DNA from 2 places in the Streptomyces tubbatahanensis genome. Region 2 is predicted to be linked to the other one. Evidence: riboswitches for the same ligand, from Rfam matches in the RefSeq annotation. Region 2 holds a riboswitch; the other holds the start of a gene.

Region 1 (4,972 bases), 4.5 Mb from region 2:
GCTGCCTCGGGCGACCGAGGCCGGCCTCGGCCCACCCGGGACCGAGGCCGAGACCGGGACCTGAGCCTCAGGCGCCTGAGGCGAAGGTGGCGTACTCGTCGGCCGTGAGCAGGTCGTCCGGCAGCTCGGAGACCTTCACCTTGAACAGCCAGCCGCCCTCCAGCGGGGCGGAGTTGACCAGCGCGGGATCGTCCACGACGTCCTGGTTGACCTCGGTGACCTCGCCGGAGGCGGGGGAGTAGAGGTCGCTGACGGACTTGGTGGACTCCAGCTCACCGCAGGTCTCGCCTGCGGTGACGTCCTCGCCGACCTCGGGAAGCTGGACGAAGACCACATCGCCGAGCGCGTTCGCGGCGTGCTCGGTGATGCCGACCGTCGCCACGCCGTCCTCGGCGTGCGACAGCCACTCGTGCTCCTTGCTGAAGCGGAGCTGCTCGGGGTTGCTCATGGGTCGATTCTCCCGGATGCGGTAGGTGGGAAGGAAAGCGGTCTTGGCAGGTGAACACCGCCGGCCGGCCGCGGGGCCACGGGGCCCGGCCGGGGCCCGGCCGGGGACGGTCCCCCGGCACTGTTCGGCCCGCGGCCGCGTCACGCGGTCTCGGGTGGGCGGCGCGCGGCCCGGCCGGCGTTCCCGCACGGGCTTCGCGCGCCCGGCGCACGCGGGCCGCGCGGGCGCGTCGCCGCGCTGGGGCCCGCCGCGCTAGCCCCGCTTGTAGAAGGGCAGCGCGACGACCTCGTACGGTTCGTGGGAGCCGCGGATGTCGACGGCCACGCCCTCCGTGCCCGGGGCCGCGACCGCCGCGTCCACGTACGCCATCGCGATCGGCTTGCCCAGCGTCGGCGACGGCGCGCCCGAGGTGACCTCGCCCACGACGGAACCGTCCGAGGCGACCACCGGGTAGCCGGCGCGCGGCACCCGCCGGCCCTCGGCGACGAGTCCCACCAGCTTCCGCGGCGGCGCGTCCTCGGCCTTCCGCGCGGCCGTCGCCAGCGCGTCCCGGCCCACGAAACGCCCCTCGTTGGTGGCCTTCTCGAACTTGACGATCCTGCCCAGACCCGCGTCGAAGGGCGTCAGGGACGTGGACAGCTCGTGCCCGTACAGCGGCATCCCCGCCTCAAGCCGGAGCGTGTCGCGGCAGCTGAGCCCGCACGGCACCAGGCCCGCGTCCTTGCCTGCCGCGGTGAGCGCCTCCCACACGGCCACGGCGTCCCCGGGCGCGACGAACAGCTCGAAACCGTCCTCACCCGTGTACCCCGTACGGGCGATGAGCGCGGGCTTGTCCGCCACCATGTCGCGCTCGCCCGCGTAGTAGCGCAGACCGTCGACGTCGAAGGCCGTCAGCTGCTTGAGGATGCCGGCCGCGGCCGGGCCCTGGACGGCGATGAGGGCGTACCCCTCGCGGTCGTCGCGCACCTCGGCGCCGAAACCGTCCTGCCGCTCGCGCAGCGCGTCCAGCACCGTCTGGGCGTTCGCCGCGTTCGCGACGACCAGGTACTCCTGGTCGTCCAGCCGGTAGACGATCAGGTCGTCGAGGATGCCGCCGTCCTCGTCGCAGAGCATGGTGTAGCGGGCACGGCCCACGGCCAGCTTCGAGAGGTTGCCGACCAGCGCGAAGTCCAGCAGCTGCGCGGCCTGCGGCCCGGTGAGGGTGATCTCGCCCATGTGCGAGAGGTCGAAGAGCCCCGCGGCGGAGCGCACGGCGAGGTGCTCCTCGCGCTCGCTGCCGTAGCGCAGCGGCATGTCCCAGCCGGCGAAGTCGGTCATGGTGGCGCCCAGGGCACGGTGCGTGGCGTCCAGCGCGGTCGTGCGGGTGGCCGATGGGTCGGTCATTCAGGCTCCCAGGTCCCGGAAAGGGGTGTGACGCGGATGTCCTCCCCATCTGTCATCGGAACCTGAGAGGTTCGCCGACAGCCTCGCCGGGAGGCGGAGCGCGGCTTGCACCTTGGGTGGAACCACCGGCCCGCACAGAGCATGGAAGACGGTGGTCCGCTTTTCAGATCTGCCTCGCCCGCACGGTATCGGGGCCTGAGAGATTCAAGGGAGGATCTTGCTCCTTCGGCGCCCTGGCGTGCGGCGTCGCGTCCGCTCGCGGGCCCTCGTGATGCCCTGCTCGCGGTTTCGCGCCCTGCTCGCCGGGGACTCTCCCGCGCGGGTTCGAACGGCCGGTATGCAGTTGGTCCGCACATCATCGCACGGGTGAGCGGGCTGTGGCTGCCCCCGAGCGGAAGCCGTTCACCTTGAATCGCATTACCTTTTCTTTACACTTGGCAGGAGTGGCGGCCGGGCCGCCACCTCGGGGAGGGGAGAGCTGTGGGCAGCCTGCGCGGCGCTGAGGCGACACGGACGGACGCGGGGGCGAGGGGGGAGGCCGCGGCCGCGCGGGCGTCCCTGCGGAGAGGGCCGGCGTTCGCACAAGGAGGGATGTCCGGGTCGCCCGCCCGCACCGGGGCAACCGGAGCCCGCGCCTGCCGGGATGCCCGCACCCCCCTCCGCCACGACCTGCGCGACAGCGCCGCACCGCGCACGCTGCGCTACCGCACCGGAGACATCGTCGTCGTCTCCGGACTGCCGGGCGGCGGCAAGTCCACACTGATGCGGGCAGCGGTGGCGCAGTGCCCCGGTGTGGTCCGCGTCGACTCCCAGGACACCCGCGAGCGCTGGGAGCGCCGGCTGCCCGACTGGCTGCCCTACGGCCTCTACCGGCCGCTCGTCCGCCTGGCGCACTACGCGGGTCTGCGCGCCGCTTTGGCCTCCGGCGCCTCCGTGGTGGTGCACGACTGCGGTACGCAGACCTGGGTGCGCCGCTGGCTCGCCCGGGACGCGCTGCGCCGGGGCAGGGCGCTCCACCTGCTGTTGCTCGACGTCTGTCCGCGCGACGCGCTGGCCGGGCAGGCGGCGCGCGGCCGCGGCGTGTCCGGCTACGCGTTCCGCCGCCATCTGCGCGCCGTGCGCAGGCTGCGGGCCGCCGCCGAGGGCGGCCGGCTGCCGCGCGGCTGCGCCTCGTCGGTCCTGCTGGACCGCCGCGCGGCCCAGGCCCTGCGCGCGGTGTCCTTCGCGCCGCTGCCTGCCGCCGCCCCGCTGTCCGTCACGGCCCACGTCCGACCGGCCCCGCGGCCCGTTCCGGCTCCGAGGCCCGCGCCGACCGCGAGGCCGACCCCGGCGTAGTGCCGCCAGGGGGCCGCGGGCCGGCGTGGCCCGGTCGGGCCCCGACGGGCGGGTGCGCCCCCCGTCGGGGCCCGACGTCCAACAGGGCGGGTAGGGGGAAAGGCCCGCCGGGCCGAAAAAACGTCCGGGGGAACGTCCGTGGGTCGGGGAAACGTCCGCGGGCCCGCCACCCGGGAAGGAGGCGGGCCCGCGAACGGGGGACATGCCGGAGCAGCCGGTCGGCTCCGGCGGGCAGCCGCGGCTCAGCGGCCCTGTTCGGGGGTGAGGGGCTTCTGGGCCTGTCCGGGTGCCGCGTTCTCGGCGCCGGGCTTGGCGGCCTCAGCCGCCGGCTTGCCCGGGGCCTGCTGAGCGGGGGCCTGCGGCTTCGCGGCCTCCGGGGAGGCCTGCTCCGGCTGCCCGGGCTTGCCCGGCTTCCCGGTCTGCTTGCCGGGCGCCTGCTCCTCGGTGGGCTGCTTCGGCTGCTGCTGGTCCAGCGGGAACTGCGGCTTGGTGGGCTTGTCCTGGTCGGAGGGGTTCTGCTGCGGCTTGGTGGGCTTGGCCGTCGCGTCCTGCTGGTCCTGAGAGTCCGGGTCCTCCGAAGGGCCGGGCTTCGCCTGGGCGCCCGCCGTGTGCCCCGGGGAGTGGTCGGCGGGCGCGGCGGACGCGGCACCCGCCGCGCCGATGGCGAGCGAGCCGGCCAAAGAGACGGTGACGGCCGCGGCGGTGATCCTGTTCACGCGCATGTGCTTTCCTCCAGTCAGCGTGCCGGTCGGCACGTAGTGGGACGTTCTCCACTTTTCGACCACCTCCCACGGAACGCAACCGGAGCGTCGCCGTACGTGTCACCCGGCCTCTCGCGGAGCGTCCCGCCGCGCACCACCCCAAGGCTTCACCGTGCGTACCCCCGCGCGCCTCACCGCCCGCGTCGCGCGCGTCACTGCCCCGCCCCGTAGGCGCTGCCCGGGCCCCCGGGCGGTGCGCGGGCCATGGATAGGCTGGTGCGCATGACAGTTCCCTCGCAGCCCCAGCAGCCCCAGCAGCCGCAGCACTTCGGGCCAGGGCACGGCGGCGGCTGGCCCGGCAACGAGCTGGAGGAAGCCCTCGCCGCCTCGCTCCAGGTGCCGCACGCGGGGGCCCGGCTGCTGGAGGTGCTCGGCCGGTCCAGCGTGTGGGTCCCGCTGCCGGAGGGCGGCAGCCGGCAGAGCCGGGAACTGGACCTGCCCACCATCGAGTTGGACGGCTCGGTCTACGTGCCGGTCTTCAGCTCCGAAGAGCAGTTCCTCCAGGTCGTCGGCGCCCACGTCGGCTTCACCATCGCCCCGGCGAGGCAGTTCGCGCGCGGCCTGCCGGCCGGTGTGGGCCTCGCGGTCAACCCGGACGGCACCGTCGGGGTGCCGCTGCCCGCCGATGCGGTGGCCGAACTGTGTGCCAACTCGCCCACCGAGCAGGCGGCCGCGGGTGTCGCACGGGGGGCGCGGGTCCGGCTGTTCGAGCCGGACTGGCAGGACGACCCGCTCGCGTTCCTGGCCGCCGCCTCGGCCGAGTTCGCGGCTCTGCCGACCGTACGCTCGGCGCGCAGAGGGCTCGCCAGCGTCGAGGGGGACGATCCGGCGCTGTTCGTCGGCATAGAACTCGACCTGCTGGAGCCCGAGTCGCGGCAGGCGGCGCACGAGGCGCTGGGCAGGGCCCTGCATCAGGCGCAGGTGCGCTGGCCGGTGCAGATGGTGCTGCTGGACGCGGCGAGCGACCCGGTCGTGGACTGGATGCGGCAGTGCGTCCGCCCCTTCTACGACCGCGAGGCCCAGGTCTGACGGGCGACGGGTGACG
Region 2 (4,972 bases):
AGCGGCTGCTGGACACCGGTGTCTCCCTCCAGAACATCCGTGCCGCCGTCCGGCACCTGCGCTCACGCGGCCGGACCGACCTGGCGCGGATGACGCTGATGAGCGACGGGGCGACGGTCTACGAGTGCTCCTCGCCCGACGAGGTGGTCGATCTGCTCCAGGGCGGCCAGGGAGTCTTCGGGATCGCCGTGGGCGTCGTGTGGAAGGACGTCGAGGGCGCCCTCTCGCAGCTGCACGGGGAGCGCGTCGACACCGGGGAGACCCTGGTGGGCGACCACCCCGAGGACGAGCTGGCCCGCCGCCGCAACCGCGCGGGCTGACGGGCGCAGCGCGCCGCGCCCGGGTGACCGGGCCGGTTGTCGGTGCCATGCGGCAGCATCGGACGTGTGAGGACCGAGCCGACCATCCTGCATCTGGACATGGATGCCTTCTTCGCCGCGGTGGAGCAGGCGTCCAAGCCGAGCCTGCGCGGGAAGCCGGTGGTGGTCGGCGGGCTCGGCCCGCGCGGGGTGGTCTCCACCGCCTCGTACGAGGCCAGGCGCTTCGGGGTGCACTCGGCGATGCCCACCGCGCAGGCCAGACGCCTGGCGCCGAACGCGGCCTACCTGGGCACCCGCTTCGGGCTCTACCGGGCGGTGAGCGAGGTGGTGATGGAGCTGCTGCACGCGCTCTCGCCGCTGGTGGAGCCCCTGAGCCTCGACGAGGCGTTCGTGGACCTGGAGGCCCACGAGGCGCCTGCGGGCACGCAGGGCGGCGCCGAGGGGGCGCGTCAGGTCGGTGAGCGGCTGCGGCGGGACATCCGGGCGGCGACGGGGCTCAGTGGCTCCGTGGGGCTGGCCGGCTCCAAGATGCTCGCGAAGATCGCCTCCGAGGAGGCGAAGCCGGACGGCCTGGTGCTGATAGAACCGGGCACCGAGCGGGACCGCTTGGCGCCCATGCCGGTGAGAACGCTGCCCGGGGTGGGGCCCGCGACGGGTGAGGTGCTGCGCCGTGCGGGCATCACCACGATCGGCGAGGCGGCGGAGGCGGGCGCGGACGAGTTGCTGCGGCTGCTGGGCAAGGCCCACGGCGCGGCCGTCCACGCCATGGCCCACGGCATCGACGACAGGCCCGTGGTGGCGGAGCGGGACGCGAAGTCGGTCTCCGTCGAGGACACCTACGACGTCGATCTGACCGACCGCACACGGGTGCGACTGGAGGTGGAGCGGCTCGCCCGGCGCTGTGTGACGCGGCTGCGCGCCGCAGGACGGTCGGGGCGGACGGTGGTCATCAAGGTGCGCAGCTACGACTTCTCGACCCTGACCAGGTCGGAGACCCTGCGGGGGCCCACCGACGATCCCGGTGTCGTCAGGGAGGCGGCGCTGCGGCTGCTGGACGGCGTGGACACCACGGCAGGGGTGCGCCTGCTGGGCGTGGGCGTCAGTGGCCTGGCGGACTTCACGCAGGAGGACCTGTTCGCGCAGGCCCAGGCCGCGCGGAGCGAGGCCGAGGCCGAGGCGGCGCGGCAGGCCGCGGAGGCGGACACCGAGCGGGACAGCGCGGTCGTGGAGGAGCCGGACGCCGCGGTGCCCGCCGACCGGCAGTGGATTCCGGGGCGGGACGTGCGGCACGCGGCGCACGGCAGGGGCTGGGTGCAGGGCAGCGGCGTCGGGAAGGTGACCGTCCGCTTCGAGGAGCCCGACACGCCGCCAGGCCGGGTACGCACGTTCGCCGTGGACGATCCGGAGCTGGAGCCCGCCGAGCCGGTCATGCTGGACGCGCGCGTGGCCGAGGCGCTGGCACGGCAGGCCGCACCGGCGCCCGAGGGCGGCCCGGGGGCCGGTCAGTCGCCGGCGCCGGCGATCCGTCCGAAGTCGCGGTCAGGCGGCGCGGGTGCCTCGTGGGGCAGTGGGGTGTCGAGACCGTAGTGGCGGTAGAGCTGGAGCTCCTGTTGCGGTGAGAGGTGGCGGCCCACGCCGAAGTCGGGTGCGCCCCTGATCAGATCGCGGGCGAAGGGCACGCGCAGGCCGGTCTCGTCCAGCCGGGAGGGCTCCAGCGGTACGAAGGCGTCACGGCTGAAGATCCCGGTGCGCAGGGCCGCCCACTCCGGTTCGCCGGTGGCGTCGTCCAGGTACACCTCGTCGACGGTGCCGATCTTGTCTCCCCGGCTGTCGAACGCCTTGCGGCCGATCAGGCTCCGCGGGTCTATGTCGGTCTGCACGGATCTCCCTCCCACGGGTTGCGACATGCTGTTCCTGCTCGTACTCACTACGAAACGGTACTTTTCGGCCACTGGCCACTTGAGCACACACCGGGTTACCACCGAGGGGCTCGCTGATACGCTCGTAAACGGCTGTCGACCCCGTGCGGGAGAGTCCTCCGGGAAGTTTCCGGAGGCGCCGAAGGAGCAACTCCTCCCCGGAATCTCTCAGGCTCACGTACCGCACGGACGAGGTCACTCTGGAAAGCAGGGCGGGCCCCGGACCAGCGCCGATGCCCCTCCTCACCGACGGTGTAAGCCGAGCGTCCGGTCAGTGGGGCGGATCGGTGAAACTCTCAGGTCCGGATGACAGAGGGGGAGGCCGAACGGGCACCCGTGGAAGGTGCCCCCCGAGGTCGCACAGACCAGGAGGCCCCCGCAGATGACTTCCCACCGCATCCCGCTGACCGAGTTGGAGAGCGGCACACCGTTCGAGAGCCGGCACATCGGGCCCGACGCGGCCGCGCAGGCGAAGATGCTCGCCCAGGTCGGGTACGGATCGCTCGACGAGCTCACCGCGGCGGCGGTACCCGACGTGATCAAGAGCACCGAGCGGCTGGCGCTCCCCGAGGCCCGCAGCGAGGCCGAGGTGCTGGCCGAACTGCGCTCGCTCGCGGAGCGCAACCAGGTACAGCACTCCATGATCGGCCTCGGGTACCACGGCACCTTCACGCCGCCGGTGATCCTGCGCAACGTGATGGAGAACCCGGCCTGGTACACCGCCTACACGCCGTACCAGCCGGAGATCTCCCAGGGGCGGCTCGAGGCGCTGCTCAACTTCCAGACCGTCGTGGCCGACCTGACCGGCCTGCCCACCTCGGGCGCGTCGCTGCTGGACGAGCCGACGGCCGCCGCCGAGGCGATGGCGCTCTCGCGCCGCGTCGGCAAGGCGGGCAAGCGCGGCTCCACCGTCTTCCTGGTCGACGCCGAGTGCCTGCCGCAGACCGTCGCCGTGCTGCGTACCCGCGCGGAGCCCACCGGGGTCGAGGTCGTCGTCGCCGATCTGGGCGAGGGCATCCCCGACGAGGTCGCCGACCGCGGCGTGTTCGGCGTCCTGCTCCAGTACCCGGGTGTCTCCGGCGCCGTACGCGACCAGCGGGCCGTCATCGAGCGGGCCCACGAGCTGGACGCCGTCGTCACCGTCGCCGCCGATCTGCTGGCGCTCACCCTGCTGACGTCGCCCGGCGCGTTGGGCGCCGACATCGCCGTCGGCTCCAGTCAGCGCTTCGGGGTGCCGATGGGCTTCGGCGGCCCGCACGCGGGCTACATGGCGGTGCGCGACGCGTTCGCACGCAGCCTGCCGGGGCGCCTCGTCGGCGTGTCGAGGGACGCCGACGGCGAGCAGGCCTACCGTCTCGCCCTGCAGACCCGCGAGCAGCACATCCGCCGTGAGAAGGCCACCAGCAACATCTGCACCGCGCAGGTGCTGCTGGCCGTGATGGCCGGGATGTACGCGACCTACCACGGGCCCGAGGGGCTCGCCGCGATCGCGCGCCGCACGCACCGCTACGCCGCGCTGCTCGCGGCCGGGCTGCGGGACGGCGGTGTCCAGGTCGTCCACGGCGCCTTCTTCGACACGGTCACCGCGCGGGTGCCGGGACGGGCGGCCGAGGTCGTCGAACGGGCGAGCCTGGCCGGGGTCGACCTGCGCCTGACCGACGCCGACCACGTCGGCATCGCCTGCGACGAGCTCACCACACGCGCGCACCTGACCGCCGTGTGGCGGGCGTTCGGGGTCCTCGGTGACGACGCCACGAGCGACGTCGCGGCGCTGGACGCCGCGACCGGGGACGCGCTGCCCGAGGCCCTGCTGCGCACCGACGAGTACCTGACCCACCCGGTCTTCCACGAGCACCGCTCCGAGACGGGCATGCTGCGCTACCTGCGCCGGCTGGCCGACCGCGACTACGCGCTCGACCGCGGCATGATCCCGCTCGGCTCGTGCACGATGAAGCTGAACGCCACGACCGAGATGGAGCCGGTCACCTGGCCCGAGTTCGGCGGACTGCACCCCTTCGCCCCCGCCGAGCAGGCCGAGGGCTACCTGACGCTGATCCGCGAACTGGAGGAGCGGCTCGCCGAGGTCACCGGCTACGACAGGGTCTCCCTCCAGCCCAACGCGGGCTCCCAGGGCGAGCTGGCCGGGCTGCTGGCCGTCCGCGCCTACCACCGGGCGAACGGCCACGAGCAGCGCACCGTCTGCCTCATCCCCTCCTCGGCGCACGGCACCAACGCGGCCAGCGCGGTGATGGCGGGCATGAAGGTCGTCGTCGTCAAGACGAGCGACAACGGCGACGTGGACGTGGCCGACCTGCACGCGAAGATCGAGCGGCACGGCGACGAGCTGGCCGTCCTGATGGTCACCTACCCCTCGACGCACGGCGTGTTCGAGGAACACATCAGCGACGTGTGCGCGGCCGTGCACGAGGCGGGCGGCCAGGTGTACGTGGACGGCGCCAACCTCAACGCGCTGCTCGGCGTGGCGAGGCCGGGCCGCTTCGGCGCCGACGTCTCACACCTGAACCTGCACAAGACCTTCTGCATCCCGCACGGGGGCGGCGGTCCCGGCGTCGGCCCGATCGGCGTGCGGGAGCACCTGGCCCCCTACCTGCCCAACCACCCGCTGCAGCCCGCCGCGGGCCCCGAGACGGGCATCGGGCCGGTCTCCGGCGCCCCGTGGGGCTCGGCCGGCATCCTGCCCATCTCGTGGGCGTACGTGCGTCTGATGGGAGC

What was found. A riboswitch is a leader RNA that binds a small molecule or an ion and turns the genes downstream of it on or off. The one in region 2 is predicted to bind glycine.
Region 1: linked by a shared signal. The riboswitch ahead of gcvT (glycine cleavage system aminomethyltransferase GcvT) and the one ahead of gcvP (aminomethyl-transferring glycine dehydrogenase) in region 2 are both predicted to bind glycine.

The regions. Positions count from the first base shown of each region.
Region 1 is NZ_CP093846.1:5,482,171-5,487,142, forward strand. Features, by position in the region: gene gcvH (glycine cleavage system protein GcvH) at 68-448, opposite strand; gene gcvT (glycine cleavage system aminomethyltransferase GcvT) at 701-1,831, opposite strand; glycine riboswitch at 2,005-2,158, opposite strand; gene MMF93_RS23755 (AAA family ATPase) at 2,423-3,166, shown strand; gene MMF93_RS23760 (hypothetical protein) at 3,409-3,888, opposite strand; gene MMF93_RS23765 (enhanced serine sensitivity protein SseB C-terminal domain-containing protein) at 4,150-4,956, shown strand.
Region 2 is NZ_CP093846.1:959,555-964,526, reverse strand. Features, by position in the region: gene MMF93_RS04155 (MerR family transcriptional regulator) at 1-320, shown strand, start outside; gene MMF93_RS04150 (DNA polymerase IV) at 387-1,907, shown strand; gene MMF93_RS04145 (PRC-barrel domain-containing protein) at 1,823-2,200, opposite strand; glycine riboswitch at 2,337-2,433, shown strand; gene gcvP (aminomethyl-transferring glycine dehydrogenase) at 2,622-4,972, shown strand, end outside.